One region of the Streptomyces sp. VNUA24 genome, then DNA from elsewhere that is predicted to be linked to it. Evidence: riboswitches for the same ligand, from Rfam matches in the RefSeq annotation. Region 1 holds a riboswitch; each other region holds the start of a gene.

The links. A riboswitch is a leader RNA that binds a small molecule or an ion and turns the genes downstream of it on or off. The one in region 1 is predicted to bind cyclic di-AMP.
Positions count from the first base shown of each region.
Region 2: it holds a riboswitch for cyclic di-AMP, as region 1 does, so the genes downstream of both, PYR72_RS10845 (M23 family metallopeptidase) here and PYR72_RS40230 (C40 family peptidase) in region 1, are expected to answer to the same signal.
Region 3: it holds a riboswitch for cyclic di-AMP, as region 1 does, so the genes downstream of both, PYR72_RS19310 (NlpC/P60 family protein) here and PYR72_RS40230 (C40 family peptidase) in region 1, are expected to answer to the same signal.
Region 4: it holds a riboswitch for cyclic di-AMP, as region 1 does, so the genes downstream of both, PYR72_RS14420 (M23 family metallopeptidase) here and PYR72_RS40230 (C40 family peptidase) in region 1, are expected to answer to the same signal.

Region 1 covers NZ_CP119143.1:9,331,000-9,335,590, reverse strand. The annotation lists partial or broken gene PYR72_RS40240 (ATP-dependent Clp protease proteolytic subunit) at 1-256, shown strand, start outside; gene PYR72_RS40235 (hypothetical protein) at 264-581, shown strand; cyclic di-AMP (ydaO/yuaA leader) riboswitch at 947-1,158, shown strand; gene PYR72_RS40230 (C40 family peptidase) at 1,162-1,635, shown strand; gene PYR72_RS40225 (DUF6328 family protein) at 1,712-2,269, shown strand; gene PYR72_RS40220 (ATP-binding protein) at 2,241-2,699, opposite strand; gene PYR72_RS40215 (helix-turn-helix transcriptional regulator) at 2,947-3,807, shown strand; gene PYR72_RS40210 (DUF397 domain-containing protein) at 3,817-4,041, shown strand; gene PYR72_RS40205 (8-amino-7-oxononanoate synthase) at 4,099-4,591, opposite strand, start outside.
Region 2 covers NZ_CP119143.1:2,592,023-2,596,613, forward strand. The annotation lists gene PYR72_RS10835 (SGNH/GDSL hydrolase family protein) at 132-917, opposite strand; gene PYR72_RS10840 (DUF6250 domain-containing protein) at 1,108-1,830, opposite strand; gene PYR72_RS10845 (M23 family metallopeptidase) at 2,041-3,048, opposite strand; cyclic di-AMP (ydaO/yuaA leader) riboswitch at 3,053-3,211, opposite strand; gene PYR72_RS10850 (alpha-galactosidase) at 3,515-4,591, opposite strand, start outside.
Region 3 covers NZ_CP119143.1:4,588,483-4,593,073, forward strand. The annotation lists gene PYR72_RS19300 (M23 family metallopeptidase) at 1-450, shown strand, start outside; gene pcrA (DNA helicase PcrA) at 591-3,101, opposite strand; cyclic di-AMP (ydaO/yuaA leader) riboswitch at 3,365-3,538, shown strand; gene PYR72_RS19310 (NlpC/P60 family protein) at 3,547-4,591, shown strand, end outside.
Region 4 covers NZ_CP119143.1:3,459,866-3,464,456, reverse strand. The annotation lists gene PYR72_RS14430 (pitrilysin family protein) at 1-663, shown strand, start outside; gene PYR72_RS14425 (pitrilysin family protein) at 660-2,048, shown strand; cyclic di-AMP (ydaO/yuaA leader) riboswitch at 2,263-2,432, shown strand; gene PYR72_RS14420 (M23 family metallopeptidase) at 2,446-3,234, shown strand; gene PYR72_RS14415 (GntR family transcriptional regulator) at 3,435-4,139, shown strand; gene PYR72_RS14410 (HPr family phosphocarrier protein) at 4,318-4,591, opposite strand, start outside.

The DNA of each region.
Region 1 (4,591 bases):
CCTGGCCGAGCCGGCCGAGGGGCAGGCCGGTGATCTGGTGATCCAGGCCGAGGAGTTGGCGCGCCACCGCCGGGCCATGGAGGAGATGCTCGTCCGGCACACGGGGCGGAGTCCGGAGCGGATCGGTGCCGACATCGAGCGGGACACGTTCCTCGACGCCGAGGCGGCGGGGGCGTACGGCCTGGCCGACCGGGTGATCCGGAGCCGCAAGACCCGTCCCGCACCCCCCTCGCCCCCGTTCCCCGGCGCGAGGTGAGGCGCGGATGCTGCCCCCGGAACTGCCGCCGCTGCCCGCACTCACGCGTGCCGAGGCCGAGCTGATCGACCGTTACCTGGACGTACTGGACCTGATCGGCCGGATCAATCCGGCGCGTCCGGGCGACACCTATCGCGGGTTGCGGGCGGCGCAGGCGCTGGTCTCGAAGGCGACCGCCCTGCGCGACGCGCTCGAACTGATGCACAAGCGCGGGGAGAACGAGGTGCACGCGCCGACACTCGCGCGGGCGCTGCGCGTCCTGGACGGGGAGCGCCGCGCCGGACGGGTGGCGCTGCCGCCGGAGGCGGAGGACTCGCCGGCCTGAACCGATCGCTCATCGGCTCCGCACTCCGGCCTGAACCGATCGCGTATCGCGCTCCGTACTACTGACGGGGCGTCCGGTTCCGGCTCGGCGCCCTCCGGTCGGCCTACCGCGATCGACCCATCGGCCCATACGTCGTGAGGACCTGTGAAGTTGCGCAAGATGCCTGGTACATGGGCGGAGTACAGCATTCCGGCGCTGGTGCGGACCTCCTCGACCAGTGGGACACAACGAGGGAAATCGCCCTGTCCACCCGAACGGGTGAGTGGTGAGTAAGACCACAAATCCCCGTTTCCGTTGGGATTTTCGCACTTGAGTACGCCAAGATCCCTTCCTGACGACAAGCCCCCGCCGCAGCGGCGGGGCGATCCGGGTGGACGCCGAGTCCTGCCGCCGCCCGGATGACCGGTCGACAGGATTGCATCGGCAGGAGTGGAGGACCCAAGCACGACGGGTCGCCGGAACGGTCACGCCATGACCGGGCCGAGCAGCCCTTGGGGTGAAGCCGCGTCAGCGGCCGGGCAACTTCGCCAGCCCGAATCCGACAGGTCATCCTTCACAGGCGGCTGACGAAGGGTTGCGCATGTCTGCGCTGAATCGTGTCCCGTCGCTGTTGACCCGGGCCGGTACGGCCTCGGCTCTGACCATCGCCGCCGTGGGCGGCAGCATCGTGGTCCCGGGCGCCGCATCCGGCGCCGAGGCCGCCACGGTGGCGTCGAAGGCACTCAAGGTCGCGGCTTCCAAGAAGGGCTCCCCTTACAAGTACGGCGCCGTGGGTCCGGGCAGGTTCGACTGCTCGGGGCTGACGCTCTACTCGTTCAAGAAGGCGGGCAAGAAGCTGCCCCGTACTGCCCAGCAGCAGTACAACAAGACGAAGCACATCTCCGCGAGCAGCCGCAAGCTCGGAGACCTCGTCTTCTTCCACTCGGGCTCGAACGTCTATCACGTCGGTATCTACGCGGGGAAGGGAAAGCTCTGGCACTCGCCGAAGACGGGTGACGTCGTCCGGCTGCAGAAGATCTGGACGAAGAGCGTCTGGTACGGCCGGGTCCGCTGACCCACCGACGGGGGCGGTGGAGCTGTCCGCCGCCCCCGTCGGCGTATGTCGTCCTCATATGGTTACCCGTCCGGTCATGGCCGACGTACCCACCAGCACCGCGCGTAACGAGACACCCCTCGAACGCGCCGACCGCAACTTCTCGGAGTTGCTTCAGGAACTGCGGGTCACCCAGACCGGAGTGCAGATCCTCTTCGCGTTCCTGCTGACGCTGGCCTTCACGCCACGCTTTCCGGATCTGGACACGTTCCAGCGTGTCACCTACGTCACCACCCTGTTGCTCGCGGTTCTCGCGGCGACGCTCTTCACCGCCCCGGCCGCCCTGCACCGCTCGCTCTTCCAGCAGAACGCCAAGCCCGCCATCGTCCGGGTCTCGTCCCGGCTGGCCACCGCGGGGATGATCGTGCTGATGCCGGCCTTCACCGGTTCCGTCCTGCTCGTCGTGGACGTGACACTCGGCCGGACGGCCGGGATCGTCGCCGGATCGGGCACCCTCCTGGCGTGCCTCCTCCTGTGGGGCCTGCTCCCGAAGGTGGTGGGACGCGCCTCCGGCCGTGGCGCCACGCCGCCGCCGTCGTCACCGGTCGGACGGGAGAACCACCCGGTCAGGTCTCCGGCCGACCACCCGCGGTGACCGGCTGGACGGGAACCGTCCACGGAAGTTCGATCGCCACCGTCTTGCCGCCCTCCCGCGTGGGTCTGACGCTCAGCCTGCCGCCGCACTCGGCGGTCAGCCACCGGATGATGACCATGCCCCGGCCGTTGTCCTGCTGGACGGCGGCCGGCAGGCGTCTGGGGAAGCGCGGATGGCTGTCGGTGACGCCGATGCGCAGCTGTTCGTCCCGGTCGAGCGCGATGTCCACGGTGAAGGTGGGAGACAGGCCCGACGTGTGCTGGACGGCGTTGGTGGCGAGTTCGGACACGATCAGGCGCACGGTGTCCGCGGTGCCCGAGTCACCCGGCAGGCCCCATTCGGCGAGCACACCGGCGACGTAGTTCCGGGCTGCGGAGACCGAGGCGGGATCGCTCGGCAGAGTGACGGATGCTTCCAGGTGATCTGCCATGGCGAGGCGTCCCTTTCCCACGGGACCGGTGTCCGACAGGGAGCGGATGGTTCGACTGCGGTCCCGGACTGGTGCTTCGCGCCAGACTGCCACTACCTGGGCCGTGACGGGCGGCGATCCACCAAGATGTGCATATATCTGTCGCTCGAAGCGGTGAACTATCCGACGGCCGAACGTATTTGGGTGGGCCTTTGGTCCATCCTCTGTCGTCACCCCGACGTCGCTCGCCGGGCGGAAGGAGAATCCCATGCAGTACGGTCCGGCGGTGCGCCGCCGCAAGCTCGGTGCCGAGTTGCGTGTCCTGCGCACCCGTTCCGCGCTCACGAGCATCGAGGCGGCCCGTCGGGTGGGCTGGCACCAGTCCAAGGTGAGCCGGATCGAGACGGGCTCCAGCGGGGTGAGGCCCGCGGACGTCCGCAAGCTCCTGGACGCGTACGGGATCGACGACACCGAGTTACGGGAACTGCTGCTGGCCCTCGCCGGCTCCGAGGACGGCGGCGGACGGCACAACTGGTGGCACGCGTACCGGGGCGTACTTCCTCCGGCGTACCGGGACTTCATCAGCCTGGAGTCGCAGGCCGGGGGCATGCGCACGCTGGAGACCTCGGTGGTGCCCGGCCTGCTGCAGATCCCCGAGTACGCGCGGGCGGTGACGCGGGCCGCGGTGGAGGGGCTGGAGGACGACAAACTCGACGCGCTCGTGGAGGTGCGGCTCGCACGGCAGAAGGTGCTGTGCGGAAACCCGCCGATGAGGCTGAGCGCCGTGCTCGACGAGAGCGTTCTCCGGCGCGAGGTGGGGGGCCGCGAGGTCATGGCCCGGCAGCTGGTGCGTCTGGTCGAGGCGGCGCGGCTGCCCCAAGTGAGACTGCAGGTGCTCCCGTTCACTGCCGGGGCACATGTCGGCGTCACGGGCCCTTTCGTAATTTTCTCATTCCCGAGCACATCTGATCTGGATGTGGTTGTTCTCGACCACTTGACGAGTAGCCTCTACCTCGAACGGAAAGAAGACCTCAAGGCGTATGTCGAGGCCTTCAACGCCCTTCAGATCCACGCCCTTTCGCCCGAGGACTCGTTGGATTACATCGCCGGGCTAGCCGCCGGCGCGTAAGGAGGCACCATGTCCGCACTGCCTCGGAACGTCCCCGCAAGTACCGACCTGCACGAGGTGCGATGGCTGCGCAGCAGCCGCAGCACCGGGATGAACAACTGTGTCGAGACGGCCCGTCCGGGGTCCGGCCGCTGGGCCGGGCTGGTGGCCGTACGCGACTCGAAGAACACGGCGGGGCCCGCCCTGCTGTTCGACCCCGACACCTGGGAGGGATTCATCACCGCGCTGCGGTGACCGACACCGACGGCGTTCGGGATTCCGTTCGCGGCGACGCCCGGCCGGGACGCCGACTCACGGTCGCGTGTCGTCGATGATCCGCACGGCCCGGTCGATCTGCTCCGGCGTGAGATCCGCACGGGCGGTCAGCCGCAGCCGCGAGACGCCGTCGGGCACGGACGGCGGGCGGAAACAGCCGACGGCGAGACCCGCCGCCCGGCAGTCCGCCGCCCACCCCAGCGCCTGATCCGGCGACGGCGCACGCACGGACACCACGGCGGCGTCGGGCCGCACCGCTTCATGGCCCGACGCCGTCAGCCGTGTGTGCAGCTCCCTCGCCACCTCACGGGCGCGCGCCGCCCGCTCGGGCTCACGGCGCAGCAGGCGCAGCGCGGCGAGCGCAGCGCCGGTCGCGGCCGGGGCGAGACCCGTGTCGAAGATGAAGGTACGGGCCGCGTTGACCAGGTGGTCGATGACGGCCGCCGGGCCGAGGACCGCTCCGCCCTGGCTGCCGAGCGACTTGGAGAGCGTGAGGGTGACGACGACGTCGGGGGCGCCCGCGAGGCCC
Region 2 (4,591 bases), 6.7 Mb from region 1:
ACTGCGCGAGCAACCACAACGAGCCGGAACCCCGCCCACCGACCCGCACGCCCCCCCAACCCCACGCGCCTCACCTCAGCGGCGCACCCCCGGCCCACTTCGAATTCGCCGAACCGCCGGAGGCACCCCGCTCAGGCCACCGCCCCGATCCGCACCCTGATGTCGTCCGGCGACAGGTGCCCCTTCGCCGAGACGTGGTCGCCGGAGGACTCTCCCCGCAGCCGCCGTCCGATCCACGGCACGAGGTACTCCCGCGCCCACTGGATGTTGTCCCGCCGCATCTCCAGCGTGCCGCGCGGCGGCAGCGGGGGCCACGGCTGGTCCGGGTCGGCGGGGATGTCGACGCCGAGCACCTGCCCGGCCCGCAGGGCGACCCGCGTGTGCCCCTCCGGGGACAGGTGCAGGCGGTCGAGGTCCCAGGCCCGCCGGTCCTGCACCGTCTTCAGGGCCCACAGGTCCAGCACCGGACACCCGTACCGGTCGGCGATGGCCCGCACATGCAGGTTGTACGTGGCGATCTTGCCGCGCAGATGCTTCAGCACGGGCACGTCACGGGTGTCGAACCCGGTGGTCACCATGACCGTGCCGACCGCCGACGTGAGCCTGGCCACCGCGCGCTCGAACCGCTCGGCGACCTCGTCGGGGTCGGTACCCGGCCGGATGATGTCGTTGCCGCCCGCGCAGAAGGAGATCAGATCCGGCGCGAGTTCCAGTGCCCTCGGCACCTGGTCCGCCACGATCTGGTCGAGGAGCTTTCCCCGCACGGCCAGGTTGGAGTAGTCGAAGTCGCCCTCGGGCACCCGGTCCGCGAGGAGTACGGCGAACCGGTCGGCCCAGCCGACGAACCGCCCGTCGGGCCCGGGGTCGCCGACGCCCTCGGTGAAGCTGTCCCCCAGCGCCACGTACGACCCGATCATCGTTCTGCTGTCATTCGAATCGTCTGCCACATCGGCCCATGATTCACCTTCACATGTGACCTACGCGACCGTAATAAGGGCTTGACGACCGGTGAGATAGACCACGCGTCAAGTGTTGGTCAACCCGGAATACCGCAGGCCGGGGCGGCGGCACCGCGCCCGCCCCGAGCCCGCTCCCCCTTGCCGCCCCTCAAGGGCGACCGCGCAACCTCCACACCCGGAAGTCCTCGATCCGGAAATGGCTCCAGGTGGTACGGAAGGCGAAGTGTCCCTCGGTGTACGGCGCGGGATCCACGTAGTCGAACACCAGCCGGCCGTTGTTCCACCACTGCACCTTCGACCCGTCGGACACGATCCGCACATGGTGCGGCGCGTTGGCGACGAGCAGCGGCTCGGTGTAGTCGTGGATCAGCGGCCGCACCCCGGGCTCACCGACGTACCGGCGCAGGCGGGTCGTCGTGTTCGTGTTGGCGCCGTACCCGACGTAGTACGTCTTCAGATGGTCGTACTCGGCGAGCGCGCCCGCGCGCGGGGTGGCGAACAGATCGCCCGGCGAGCGCACGTCGACGGCGTTCCAGAAGTTGTTGAGGTCGGAGACCCGGTCGTTGGCCCCGCCCGCCGAGACCGGCGTGGCCGTGTACTCGACGGCGTACGGCCCTTCCAGCCGCCGCCGGAACCAGACCGTGGCCCCGGCCGGCACGTCGACCTCCAGCACACCGCGCGAGGCCGTGACCTCCCCGCCCCGCTCCAACTCCACCGCCCAGCACCCGAGTCCGTGCCGGAAGTCGTCGGCGGCGATCAGCCGGCCCCGGCGCCCGGGCGCGCGCGTGTGCGCGGTCGCCGGTCCGGCCGGGCCGAGTGCCGCGAGGGCCGCGCCGGCTGCGAGAACCCCGAAAGCTCTGCGGGTGGTCATGACACTCCTGTCCGTCGACGACGCGCCACGGGACATGGGCTTCCCCGAGTAGAAAGCGCTTACGGAGATCACTGTGTCCTCCCGGTCACCCCCTGTCGAGGCTTCCACCGGCCATGCCACGCAACCGCAACACGCCCCCGCGCCGGGGGACGTCGAAGGCCGGCCCCGGCGGAGCGGGACCGGCCTTCGACGTCAACGGGGAGCGGGGCCTCAGACGCTGACGCCCTTCGAGCGGAGGTAGGCCAGCGGGTCGAGGTCCGAGCCGTAGGAGGGAGTGGTGCGGATCTCGAAGTGCAGGTGCGGGCCGGTGACGTTGCCGGTCGCGCCCGAGAGACCGATCTGCTGACCGCCGCTCACGGACTGCCCCGCGGAGACGGAGATCGAGGAGAGGTGGGCGTACTGGGCGTAGTAGCCGTCGGCCAGCTTGATGACGACCTGGTTGCCGTACGCGCCGCCCCAGCCGGCGGAGACGACGGTGCCCGCGCCCACGGCCTTGAGGGCGGTGCCGGTCGGGGCCACGAAGTCGACGCCCGTGTGGTAGCCGCTGGACCACATGCTGCCGGCGGTCTTGTACGCGGTGCCCACGGTGGCGCCCTGGATGGGCAGGCTGAAGCCGGAGCCGTTGGCCGAGGAGGACTGGCCGTTCGACGTGGAGGCCGACGCCTGGGTGTCCTTGGACTCCTTCTTCGAGGGGCCGGAGGACTTGGGCGACTGCGACGACTCGGACGGCTCGACGGCCTTCGACGACCGGGACAGCTGCGGCTTCGAGGACTGGGACGTACCGCCCGCTCCCTGCCCGCCGATGGACAGCTTCAGACCCGGGTGGATCAGCGACGGGTCGGAGCCGATCGCGGCGCGGTTGTCCGAGTAGAGGCGTTTCCAGCCTCCCTCGACGTCCTGCTCGTCCGCGATCTTCGCCAGGTAGTCGCCGACCTTCACCGAGTAGGTTCTGGCCGTCTTCTTGGCGGCGGTCCGCTCGGCCTGAGCGGTCTTCTCGGCCTGCGCGATCCGGGCGCCCGCCTCGGCCGCGGCCTGCTCGCCGGTGAGGGTGGTGGTCTTCTCGGAGACACCGGACACGGCGGCCGCCGGGGTGGCGGCCTGGGCGCCGGCGGCTCCGATCAGCGGCAGTGCGAGCGCGGCGCCACCGGTCCCGGCGGCGGCGATGGAGCGGGTGAGACGCTGGGACTTGGGACGGCGGTGCTTACCCTTCGCGGGCATGGCGAATTCCTCTCCGGCGCCTGCGAGGTGAGCTGTCGGGTGCGGACTGGAGATGTCCGGCCGTGCTCGCGCACGGCTTGACCCCTAGCTTGTTCCGGAGACCGGAACAGGCGGTGATTCCTGTGGGTCCCCCGCTCCTGCCGTGGATCGGTTCGGTGTGCGGCTCCGGTCGGCGGCAGGATTGGGCGTCCGTCCGGATTGACGCCGAACGTAAGCGACTTGTGGCCACAGAGACAACCATTGGGACTTCTTGTGCGTCTTCCTACCTGATCCTTACATCAATCAACCCTCACGCTCCGTAAAAGACGGGTCGTGCCCCTTTCCCAACCGCCCTGGAATCGTGCGCGAATTACGTGCACATGGCGACAGCGGAACGTCACGAATATGACGCTGCTCACGCCCCTACGTGCCAGTAGGCTTTATTCCAGGGCTTGTTGGAATCAAGGCTGCATTTCGGACGGATCGCTCAAGTCCGACGCAAGCGGATAACCTTCGCATCGAAATCGCCGCGCAGTCCCGTCGATAGCCCGTGGTGCAACAGCACGGCCCCTCGGTGCACTTCGCCCGTTTCGCGGCACTCGTACGTTTCTGTCGGGTCCAGGCCGCGCAGCCGGAGCGGGGCGGGCGGCTCGCCGTAGTGCTGGGCCTGGAGCCACGCCAGGACCACCACCTCGTCGCCGTGGACGTACTGCACGGCGCTCAGCCCACCCGTCGGCGGCCGCAGCCGGTACAGATCACCGCGCTGCACGACGGGCCGGATCTGCTTGTACAGCTCGACCCACTCCCCGGCCTCGGCCAGCTCCTCCTCCGTCCACTCGGTGAGGTCGCCGCCCACCCCGAGCACACCCGCCATGGCACTGACGAAGCGGAACCGCAGGGAGCTGACGCGACCGTTGAGCTGGTTGTTCGGGCTGTCGGTGACCCAGGCGGCCATGGTCCGGGCCGGGTGGATCTGGCTGAAGCCGTGCTGGATGGCGAGCCGGTCGAGCGGGTCGGTGTTGTCCGACGTCCAGACCTGGTCGGTCCGGGCCATCACCCCGAGGTCGATGCGGCCGCCGCCTCCGGAGCACGACTCGAACGCCACCCCCGGGTGCGCGGCCCGCAGCCGGTCCAGCAGGGCGTAGTAGGCGTGCACGTGCTCGACCCACAGCTTCTGCGGATACGACTCGCCCGGCCAGCCGGCATCCGTGAAGCAGCGGTTGAAGTCCCACTTCACATAGTCGATCGGCGCACCGGACAGCAGCGCGTCCAGTTTCTCCCAGAGGTATTCCTGGACGTCCTCGCGCGCGAGGTTGAGGACGAGCTGATTACGCAGCTCCGTCCTCTTTCGTCCTGTTTGGAACTGGGCCCATTCGGGATGCGCCCGGTACAGCTCGCTGTCCGGGTTGACCATTTCGGGCTCGACCCAGATACCGAACTGCATACCGAGGGCGTGCACTTCGTCGGCCAGGGGCTTGAGACCCTGCGGGAAGCGGTCCGGATTGGGCGTCCAGTCGCCGAGGCCGGCCCGGTCGCTCGTCCGCGCCCCGAACCAGCCGTCGTC
Region 3 (4,591 bases), 4.7 Mb from region 1:
CTGGAGCAGAAGAAGGCGGCGGCCGACGCGGCGCGCAAGGAGCGGCTGCGGCCGAAGTTCGCGCTCCCGGTCTCCCAGCACGGACTGAGCGCCTACTACGGGCAGTCCGGCGTCAACTGGATGTCCCTGCACACCGGCATAGACTTCCCGGTCTCGTACGGCACCCCGGTGATGGCGGCGACCGACGGCACCGTGCGCACCCAGTGGAACTCCGCCTACGGCAACATGGTCATCGTCACCGCCAAGGACGGCACCGAGACCTGGTACTGCCACCTCTCCACGTACAAGGTCGCCTCCGGTACGACCGTGAAGGCCGGCGACACCATCGCCTACTCCGGCAACTCGGGCAACTCGACCGGCCCGCACCTGCACTTCGAGGTCCACCCGGCGGGCGGCTCCGCCATCGACCCCCTGCCGTGGCTGCGCAGCCACGGACTGGACCCGACCTGACGGACGCCGCGGCGGCGGCCACCGTCACGGACAACGGGAACGAAGAGCGAGCAGAACCAAGACGGATCCGAGCGAAGACCGGGCCCCTGCCGACGCAGGGGCCCGACGTGTGTCACGGGACGGCGGACCCGCGCCCTCCGCTACAGCTTCTCCACCGGCGCGTACCGCAGCAGCAGCCGCTTCGGCTTGGCGTCGCCGAAGTCGATCGTCGCCTCCGCGTTGGCGCCCGAGCCCCCGACGCCGACGACCGTGCCGAGACCGAACTGGTCGTGGGTGACGCGGTCGCCCACGGCGAGCGAGACCACCGGCTTCTCGTTGCCGCGGCGGGTCGCGAAGCCGGACGCCCCCGAGGCCGAGGAACGGGACCGGGACGACGACAGCGAGGACGCGATCCCGGAGGCCGGTCCGGAGGACACCGGTGTGGAGGCACCCGTGCGCTTCCACTCCAGATGGGTCGCCGGGATCTCCTCCAGGAAGCGGGACGGCGGGTTGTACGACGGCTGGCCCCAGGCGCTGCGGAGCGAGGAACGGGTGAGGTAGAGCCGTTCCCGCGCGCGGGTGATCCCGACGTACGCGAGACGGCGCTCCTCCTCCAGTTCCTTGGTCTGGCCGAGGGCGCGCATGTGCGGGAAGACGCCGTCCTCCATGCCGGTGAGGAAGACGACCGGGAACTCCAGGCCCTTGGCGGTGTGGAGGGTCATGAGCGTGATGACGCCCGAGCCGTCCTCCTCCTCGTCCGGGATCTGGTCGGAGTCGGCCACCAGCGCCACCCGCTCCAGGAAGGCGGGGAGCCCGGCGGGGTTCGCGGCCGCCGCCTCGCCCTCGGCTTCCGCGGCCCCGGACTCCTGCTCGAACTCCAGGGCGACGGCGGCGAGTTCCTGGAGGTTCTCGATGCGGGTCTCGTCCTGGGGGTCGGTGGACGCCTGCAACTCGGCCAGGTAGCCGGTCCGTTCGAGGACCGCCTCCAGGATGGTCGCGGGTCCGGCGCCGGACTCGACGACCGTGCGCAGGTCGTCCATCAGCGTGTTGAACCGCTTGACCGCGTTGGTCGACCGGGCCGCCATGCCGTAGGCCTCGTCGACACGCTTGAGCGCCTGCGGGAAGCTGATCTTCTCGCGCTGCGACAGGGCGTCGATCATCGCCTCCGCGCGGTCGCCGATGCCGCGCTTGGGCACGTTGAGGATGCGGCGCAGCGGGACGGAGTCCTCCGGGTTGGCGAGGACACGCAGATACGCGAGGACGTCCCGGACCTCCTTGCGCTCGTAGAAGCGGACGCCGCCGACGACCTTGTAGGGCAGGCCGACGCGGATGAACACCTCTTCGAAGACACGGGACTGGGCGTTCGTCCGGTAGAAGACCGCGACGTCCCCGGCCTTCGCGTCGCCCGCGTCCGTCAGCCGGTCTATCTCGTCGGCGACGAACTGGGCCTCGTCGTGCTCGGTGTCGGCGACATAGCCGGTGATCTGCGCGCCCGCGCCCGCGTTGGTCCACAGGTTCTTCGGGCGGCGGGACTCGTTGCGCTCGATGACCGCGTTGGCCGCGCTCAGGATGGTCTGGGTGGAGCGGTAGTTCTGCTCCAGCAGGATCGTCGTCGCGTCCGGGTAGTCCTCCTCGAACTGGAGGATGTTGCGGATGGTCGCGCCGCGGAAGGCGTAGATCGACTGGTCGGCGTCACCCACCACGCAGAGCTCGGCGGGCGGTACGTCCCACTCGTTGGGGGGTACGTCCACGGGGTGCTCGGAGGTGCCGACCAGCTCTCTGACCAGGGCGTACTGCGCGTGGTTGGTGTCCTGGTACTCGTCGACGAGGACATGCCGGAAGCGGCGGCGATAGTGCTCGGCGACGTCCGGGAAGGCGCGCAGCAGATTGACCGTCGTCATGATCAGGTCGTCGAAGTCGAGCGCGTTCGCCTCGCGGAGGCGGGACTGGTAGAGCGCGTACGCCTGGGCGAGGGTCTTCTCGAAGCCGTCGGTGGCCTGGGCGGCGAAGTCCTCCTCGTCGATCAGCTCGTTCTTCAGGTTCGAGATCTTGGCGCTGAAGGACTTGGGCGGGAAGCGCTTCGGGTCGAGGTCCAGATCGCGGCAGACGAGCGCCATCAGGCGCTTGCTGTCGGCGGCGTCGTAGATCGAGAAGGAGGACGTGAAGCCGAGCTTCTTGGACTCGCGCCGCAGGATCCGGACGCACGCGCTGTGGAAGGTCATGACCCACATCGCGTTCGCGCGCGGGCCGACGAGCTGCTCGACGCGCTCCTTCATCTCGCCGGCGGCCTTGTTGGTGAAGGTGATCGCGAGGATCTGCCCCGGGTGGACCCGCCGCTCGCCGAGCAGGTGCGCGATGCGGTGGGTGAGCACCCGGGTCTTGCCGGAGCCGGCGCCGGCGACGATGAGCAGGGGCGAGCCCGCGTGGACCACGGCCGCGCGCTGGTTGTCGTTCAGCCCCTCCAGCAGCGCCGCCGCGTCGATCGCGGGGCGGGGGGCGCCGTCGCGGTAGTACGCGTCCCGGTCCGGAGGCACGTCGAACTTCCCGCCGAACAGATCGTCCGGAAGCGACTCCGGTACGTGATCGTCCTCGGGCGGCGGCGGGGGCTCCTCCGCGTGGCCGCGGGGGGCCTGGAGGTCCGCCAGGAAGCTGTCGTCAAAGAGGCTGCTCATCGCTCTCCGAGTCTAGGCGCCCGCACTGACAGCGGGAGGCCGCCCCGGGAAGTCCGCGTCCGGCCGCGCACCCGCCCCGCCGCGCCACGTACCGCGACCGCGGTGCGACGGTGAGCGATCGAGCGTACCGCCTGTCACGCGGAAGAGGCTAAGGTCACGAAAACGTATCGGGCATATCGAACATCAACCTTCACACGGACCACACGAGTTGGCTAACTTTTTCTTCTGGGCCGTACGACCCAACCGGCGAACGTCGCCGGGCCGCACGACCTCCGCCGAGTCCGGTGCGCCCATCGGGGCAGCCGGAGCCGGGGACCCACCGTTCTCCGGGGTGAATCGGCCCGACCGCCGCACGCGGCAAGGGCCGTAGGGCAAACCTTCCGAAGCATGCGCCCGAACCCGACAGCTAACTCGGTAGGCGGACCACGGAAGGAGACGCCGAACCATGGCGCCGCACCGCAAGCCGCGTCCGGCCGGAACGCGCGCGGGCATACGCACCCCCGCTCTCGCGACCGCAGCCCTCACCTCCGTGGCGCTGCTCTCCCAGACGGGCACGGCCACGGCCACGGCTGCGCCCTCCGCCGACGACAAGCCGAGTCTGGAGGAGGTCGAGAAGAAGGTCGGCGACCTCTACCGCCGGGCCGGTTCGACGACCGAGATCTACAACACGGCCAGGGAGAAGACGCCCAGGCCGAAGAGGCAGGTCGAGACCCTCCTCGAAGCCGTCACCAAGCGCCAGGAGAAGCTCAACGAGACGCGGGAGGAACCGGGTTCCCCCGCCGCGGCCGAGAACCGCACGGGCGCGGCGGCCTCCGACCAGGCGTCCCCGTCGGCGGCGGACGACCTGCGGGCCTACCTCGACCGGAACCAGCGGACGGAACAGCTGGCGGACCGGTCGGCGGGTCAGCCGACGGGTCAGCCGACGGGCCGTCAGAAGGCAGCCGTCGACGAGTCTGCGAGCGACCTGGCCGAGGCGGCTGAGCAGCGCGGGGAGGCGAGCGACAGCCTCGACCAGCTCACCGAGACACAGAACACCCTCAAGGCCCGCAAGGCCACGGTCCAGGCGAAGCTCGCCCGGGCCCGCGAACTGCTGTCCGCCCTCACCGCCGAGGAGAGGACCCGGCTCGGCGCGATCGAGCAGCGCGAGCGGGAGGAGGCCGACCGCGAGGCGGAGGAACTCGCTCGGCAGCAGGCGGCCCGGACGGCGCCCCAGGAGTCCCGGGAAGCCCAGGGCCCCCAGGACGGGCAGGACTCCCAGGCGGGCCAGGGGGGCTCGTGGGCAACCCCGGAGGACGCCTCGACCGGCACGGGGACGTTCACCGACACCACCCCGGGGTCCACCGTCCCGGTGGAGGACTCCGCGTACGCCACGAAGGCCGCCAAGGCCATCGCCTTCGCCCGCGCGCAGATCGGCAAGCCGTACGTCTGGGGCGCCACCGGCCCCGGGTCCTACGACCCCTCCGGCCTCACCCAGGCCGCCTGGAAGGCCG
Region 4 (4,591 bases), 5.9 Mb from region 1:
GTCATGGGCGAGCAGCTGCGCGAGGTGGTCGAGGAGAACGTGCCCGCGCGCGCGTTGATGGCCGCCTACCGGCTGCCGGAGGACGGCACCCGCGCGTGCGACGCCGCCGACCTGGCGCTGACCATCCTCGGCGGCGGCGAGTCCTCCCGCCTCTACAACCGGCTCGTGCGCCGCGACCGTACGGCCGTGACGGCCGGCTTCGGCCTGCTGCGGCTGGCCGGGGCGCCCTCCATGGCGTGGATGGACGTGAAGACCTCCGGCGACGTCGAGGTGCCGGTCATCGAGGCCGCCGTCGACGAGGAGCTGGCCCGGTTCGCCGCGGAGGGCCCCACGGCCGAGGAGATGGAGCGCGCCCAGGCCCAGTTGGAGCGCGAGTGGCTGGACCGGCTCGGCACGGTCGCGGGCCGCGCCGACGAACTGTGCCGCTACGCGGTCCTGTTCGGCGACCCGAAGCTCGCCCTCACCGCCGTCGACCGGGTCCTGGAGGTGACGGCCGACGAGGTCCAGGAGATCGCCAAGGCCCGCCTGCGGCCCGACAACCGGGCGGTGCTCGTGTACGAGCCCGTCGCCGGCGAGGAGGACGCCGAAGACGACGCCGAAGAGGCGGCCGCCGAGACGGAGGCCGTCGAGACCACCGACGAGAACGAGGAGTCGGCGAAGTGACCGAGCTCGCGAGCATGGAGTTCCACCCGCAGCCCCAGGCGGGCGACGCCCGCCCCTGGGCGTTCCCCGCGCCCGAGCGCGGCACTCTGCCCAACGGCCTGACCGTGCTGCACTGCCACCGCCCCGGCCAGCAGGTCGTCGCCGTCGAGGTCGTCCTCGACGCGCCCCTGGACGCGGAGCCGGCCGGCCTCGACGGCGTCGCCACCATCATGACCAGGGCGTTCTCCGAGGGCACCGACAAGCACACGGCCGAGGAGTTCGCGGCCGAGCTGGAGCGCTGCGGCGCCACCCTCGACTCGCACGCCGACCACGCGGGCGTACGCCTGTCCCTCGAAGTGCCCGTGTCGCGGCTGGAGAAGGCCCTGGGGCTGCTCGCGGACGCCCTGCGGGCTCCCGCGTTCGACGACGGCGAGATCGAGCGTCTGGTGGCCAACCGGCTCGACGAGATCCCGCACGAGACCGCCAACCCGGGCCGGCGGGCCGCCAAGGAGCTCTCCCGGCAGCTGTTCCCGGCCGAGTCCCGCATGTCGCGGCCCCGCCAGGGCACCGAGGAGACCGTGGAGGGCATCGACTCCGCGGCCGTACGCGCCTTCTACGAGCGGCACGTGCGCCCCGCGACGGCCACCGCCGTGGTCGTCGGCGACCTCACCGGGGTCGACCTCGGCACGCTGCTGGGGGACACCCTGGGCGCCTGGACCGGCTCCCCTGCCAAGCCCAGCGTCGTTCCGGCGGTGACCGCCGACGACACCGGGCGCGTGATCATCGTGGACCGCCCGGGCTCCGTGCAGACCCAGTTGCTCATCGGCCGGGTGGGCGCCGACCGGCACGACCGTGTGTGGCCGGCCCAGGTGCTCGGCACCTACTGCCTCGGCGGCACCCTCACCTCCCGGCTGGACCGCGTCCTGCGGGAGGAGAAGGGATACACCTACGGCGTGCGCGCGTTCGGCCAGGTGCTGCGCTCCGCCCCGGACGGCTCGGGCACGGCGATGCTCGCCATCAGCGGCTCCGTCGACACGCCCAACACCGGCCCGGCGCTGGACGATCTGTGGACGGTGCTGCGCACCCTGGCCGCCGAGGGGCTGACCGACGCCGAGCGCGATGTGGCCGTGCAGAACCTCGTCGGGGTCGCCCCCCTCAAGTTCGAGACGGCCGCGGCCGTGGCGGGCACGCTGGCCGACCAGGTCGAGCAGTACCTGCCGGACGACTACCAGTCGACGCTGTACCGCCAACTCGCCGCCACGGGCACGGTGGAGGCCACCGCGGCCGTCGTGAACGCCTTCCCGGTGGACCGCCTCGTGACGGTCCTCGTCGGGGACGCCGCGCAGATCGAGGAGCCGGTCAGGGCCCTCGGAATCGGCGAAGTCACCGTCGTACCCGCCGAGTAGGGAACCGGGGAGATACCGGACGGCAGGACACGCACGAGTGAGGCCCTGGTGACGGAAGAGTCACCAGGGCCCACTTTTGTCCGTTTGATGGCGGAGGTTGTGTGTCTGACCTGTGGCGTAGTTAACAAATCCTGTGATCCGTTTGTTATTTCGAAGACGGCCCACTTAGCGTCGGTCCGGCTGTTCGTCAGATGTTCGCCGCAGCCGCGGCACCGGACAGTCATCGCCGAGTCCCGAGGCGCGAGCCTGGGGAGCCGGGGACCCACCGAAGTCCCTGGGGTGAATCGGGTGCCCTTCGCGAGCCACGCGAAACGGGGGGCAGCCGTAGGAGACCTTCCTGCTCCGAACCCGTCAGCTAACCCGGTAGGCGAGAAGGAAGGAAAGGACCAGCCACTTCATGGCGTTCACCCGCGCCCCTGGCAAGCACCGCCGTCCCGGCCGTGTGTCGCGCACGACCACGAGGAACGTGGGCGTCGCCGCTCTCACCACCACCGGCGTCATCGGCACCCTGGCCGGCCCCGCGCTCGCCGCGGAGGAGCCCGCCGTCGAGCAGACCGGCCTGAACCAGGTCATCGTCCTCGGTGACACGGTCGCCGACCAGGTCGACGCACAGGCCGCCGCCCAGCAGCAGGCCGCCGAGGTCGCCGAGGTCAAGAAGAAGGCGCAGGAGGAGGCCCGCAAGGCCGCCGCCGAGAAGGCCGAGCAGGAGCGTGCCGCCGCCAAGGAGCGCGAGGAGATCAAGGCCCGCGCCGCCCGTGCGGCCGAGCGCGAGCGCCTCAACACCTACGTCTCGCCGATCACCGGCTCCTACATCTCCACCGGCTACAAGGCCGGCGGCGCCGTCTGGTCCTCCGGCAGCCACACCGGCGTCGACTTCCACGCCGCCACCGGCACGGCCGTCCTGGCGGTCGGCTCCGGCACCGTCGTGGAGGCGGGCTGGGGCGGCGCCTACGGCAACAACATCGTCATCCGCATGACCGACGGCACGTACACCCAGTACGGCCACCTGTCGTCCATCGGCGTCTCCGTCGGCCAGACGGTCACCCCCGGCCAGCAGATCGGCCTCTCCGGGGCGACCGGCAACGTCACCGGCCCGCACCTGCACTTCGAGGCCCGCACCACGGCCGAGTACGGCTCGGACATGGACCCCGTCTCCTACCTGCGCGCGCACGGTGTGAACGTCTGACACCTCGCTCCACGCCTTCGAAGGCCCCGGCTCACGAGCCGGGGCCTTTCGCGTTGCGTGAACCTCTTGTGGCGCGCCTCCTGTCCAAAAAATATCCCTGGATTCCGGTCCGCCATCGGAAATTCCGTCCCGCTGCAATAGAGTCGCTGGAACACGCGTCAATCATCGACGTTTCACGGGGATTAAGGCGGAGGTCGGTCATGCGTATTCCGGCGCATTCGGTATGCACGGCGATCCGGGACGACATCGTCGCGGGTGTCTACGAGCGCGGCAGCCGCCTCACCGAGGAACTGCTCGCCCGCCGGTACGGCGTCAGCCGGGTCCCCGTCCGTGAGGCGCTGCGCACGCTGGAGGCCGAGGGCTTCGTGGTGACCCGGCGCCACGCGGGCGCGTGCGTCGCCGAGCCGACCGAGCAGGAGGCTGCCGACCTGCTGGAGATGCGCATGCTGCTGGAGCCGCTGGGTGCCGCCAGGGCCGCCCAGCGCCGCACGGAGGCGCACCTCAAGGTGTTGCGCGGCCTCGTCAGGCTGGGCCAGGAGCGGGCCAGGAGGGGCACCAGCGAGGATCTGCGCTCCCTGGGCGGCTGGTTCCACGAGACGCTCGCACAGGCGTCCGGCAGCCCTGCCCTGACCTCGACACTCGCCCAGCTGCGGCACAAGATCGCGTGGATGTACGCGGTCGAGGCGCCCGCCGACCCGGTGGAGTCCTGGGCGGAGCACGGCGGGATCGTGGACGCCGTCGCGCGCGGGGACAGCGACCGGGCCCGCACGATCACGTCCCTGCACACCGAGCGTGCCACCGCCGCGCACCGGTTCCGATTTCCGGGCGGGGCCGGCGGGCCCGACCGCCCGGACCGTGTGAGGACTTCGCAACACCCCGTAAACACGCCGAGCCTGCGGCATTAACACGGAAGCCGTATACAAAGAGGCAAGAATTCCGTGGGGCATTATTTCTGCTGCCCGCAGAACGGAAAAGGAACGAAAAGGCGAAGGGCCCGCCCGATAAATCGGACGAGCCCTCCACATGTGTACGGCCGGCCTTTCAGGGCCTTTTTCCGTTCGGGCCGGCCGGTCGCCCGGTGGTTCAGACCGTCTCGGGGAGTTCTTCCAGTCCCTCGGCCACGAGCTTGGCCAGACGGTCGAGCGCGGCGTCCGCGCCCTCGGCCTCGGAGGCGAGCACGATCTCCTCGCCGCCCTGGGCGCCGAGGCCCAGGACCGCCAGCATGGAGGCCGCGTTGACGGGGTTCCCGTCGGCCTTGGCGATCGTCACGGGGATACCGGAGGCCGTGGTGGCCCGGACGAAGATGGATGCGGGTCGGGCGTGGAGGCCCTCGGCCCAGCCGACGTTGACGCGGCGC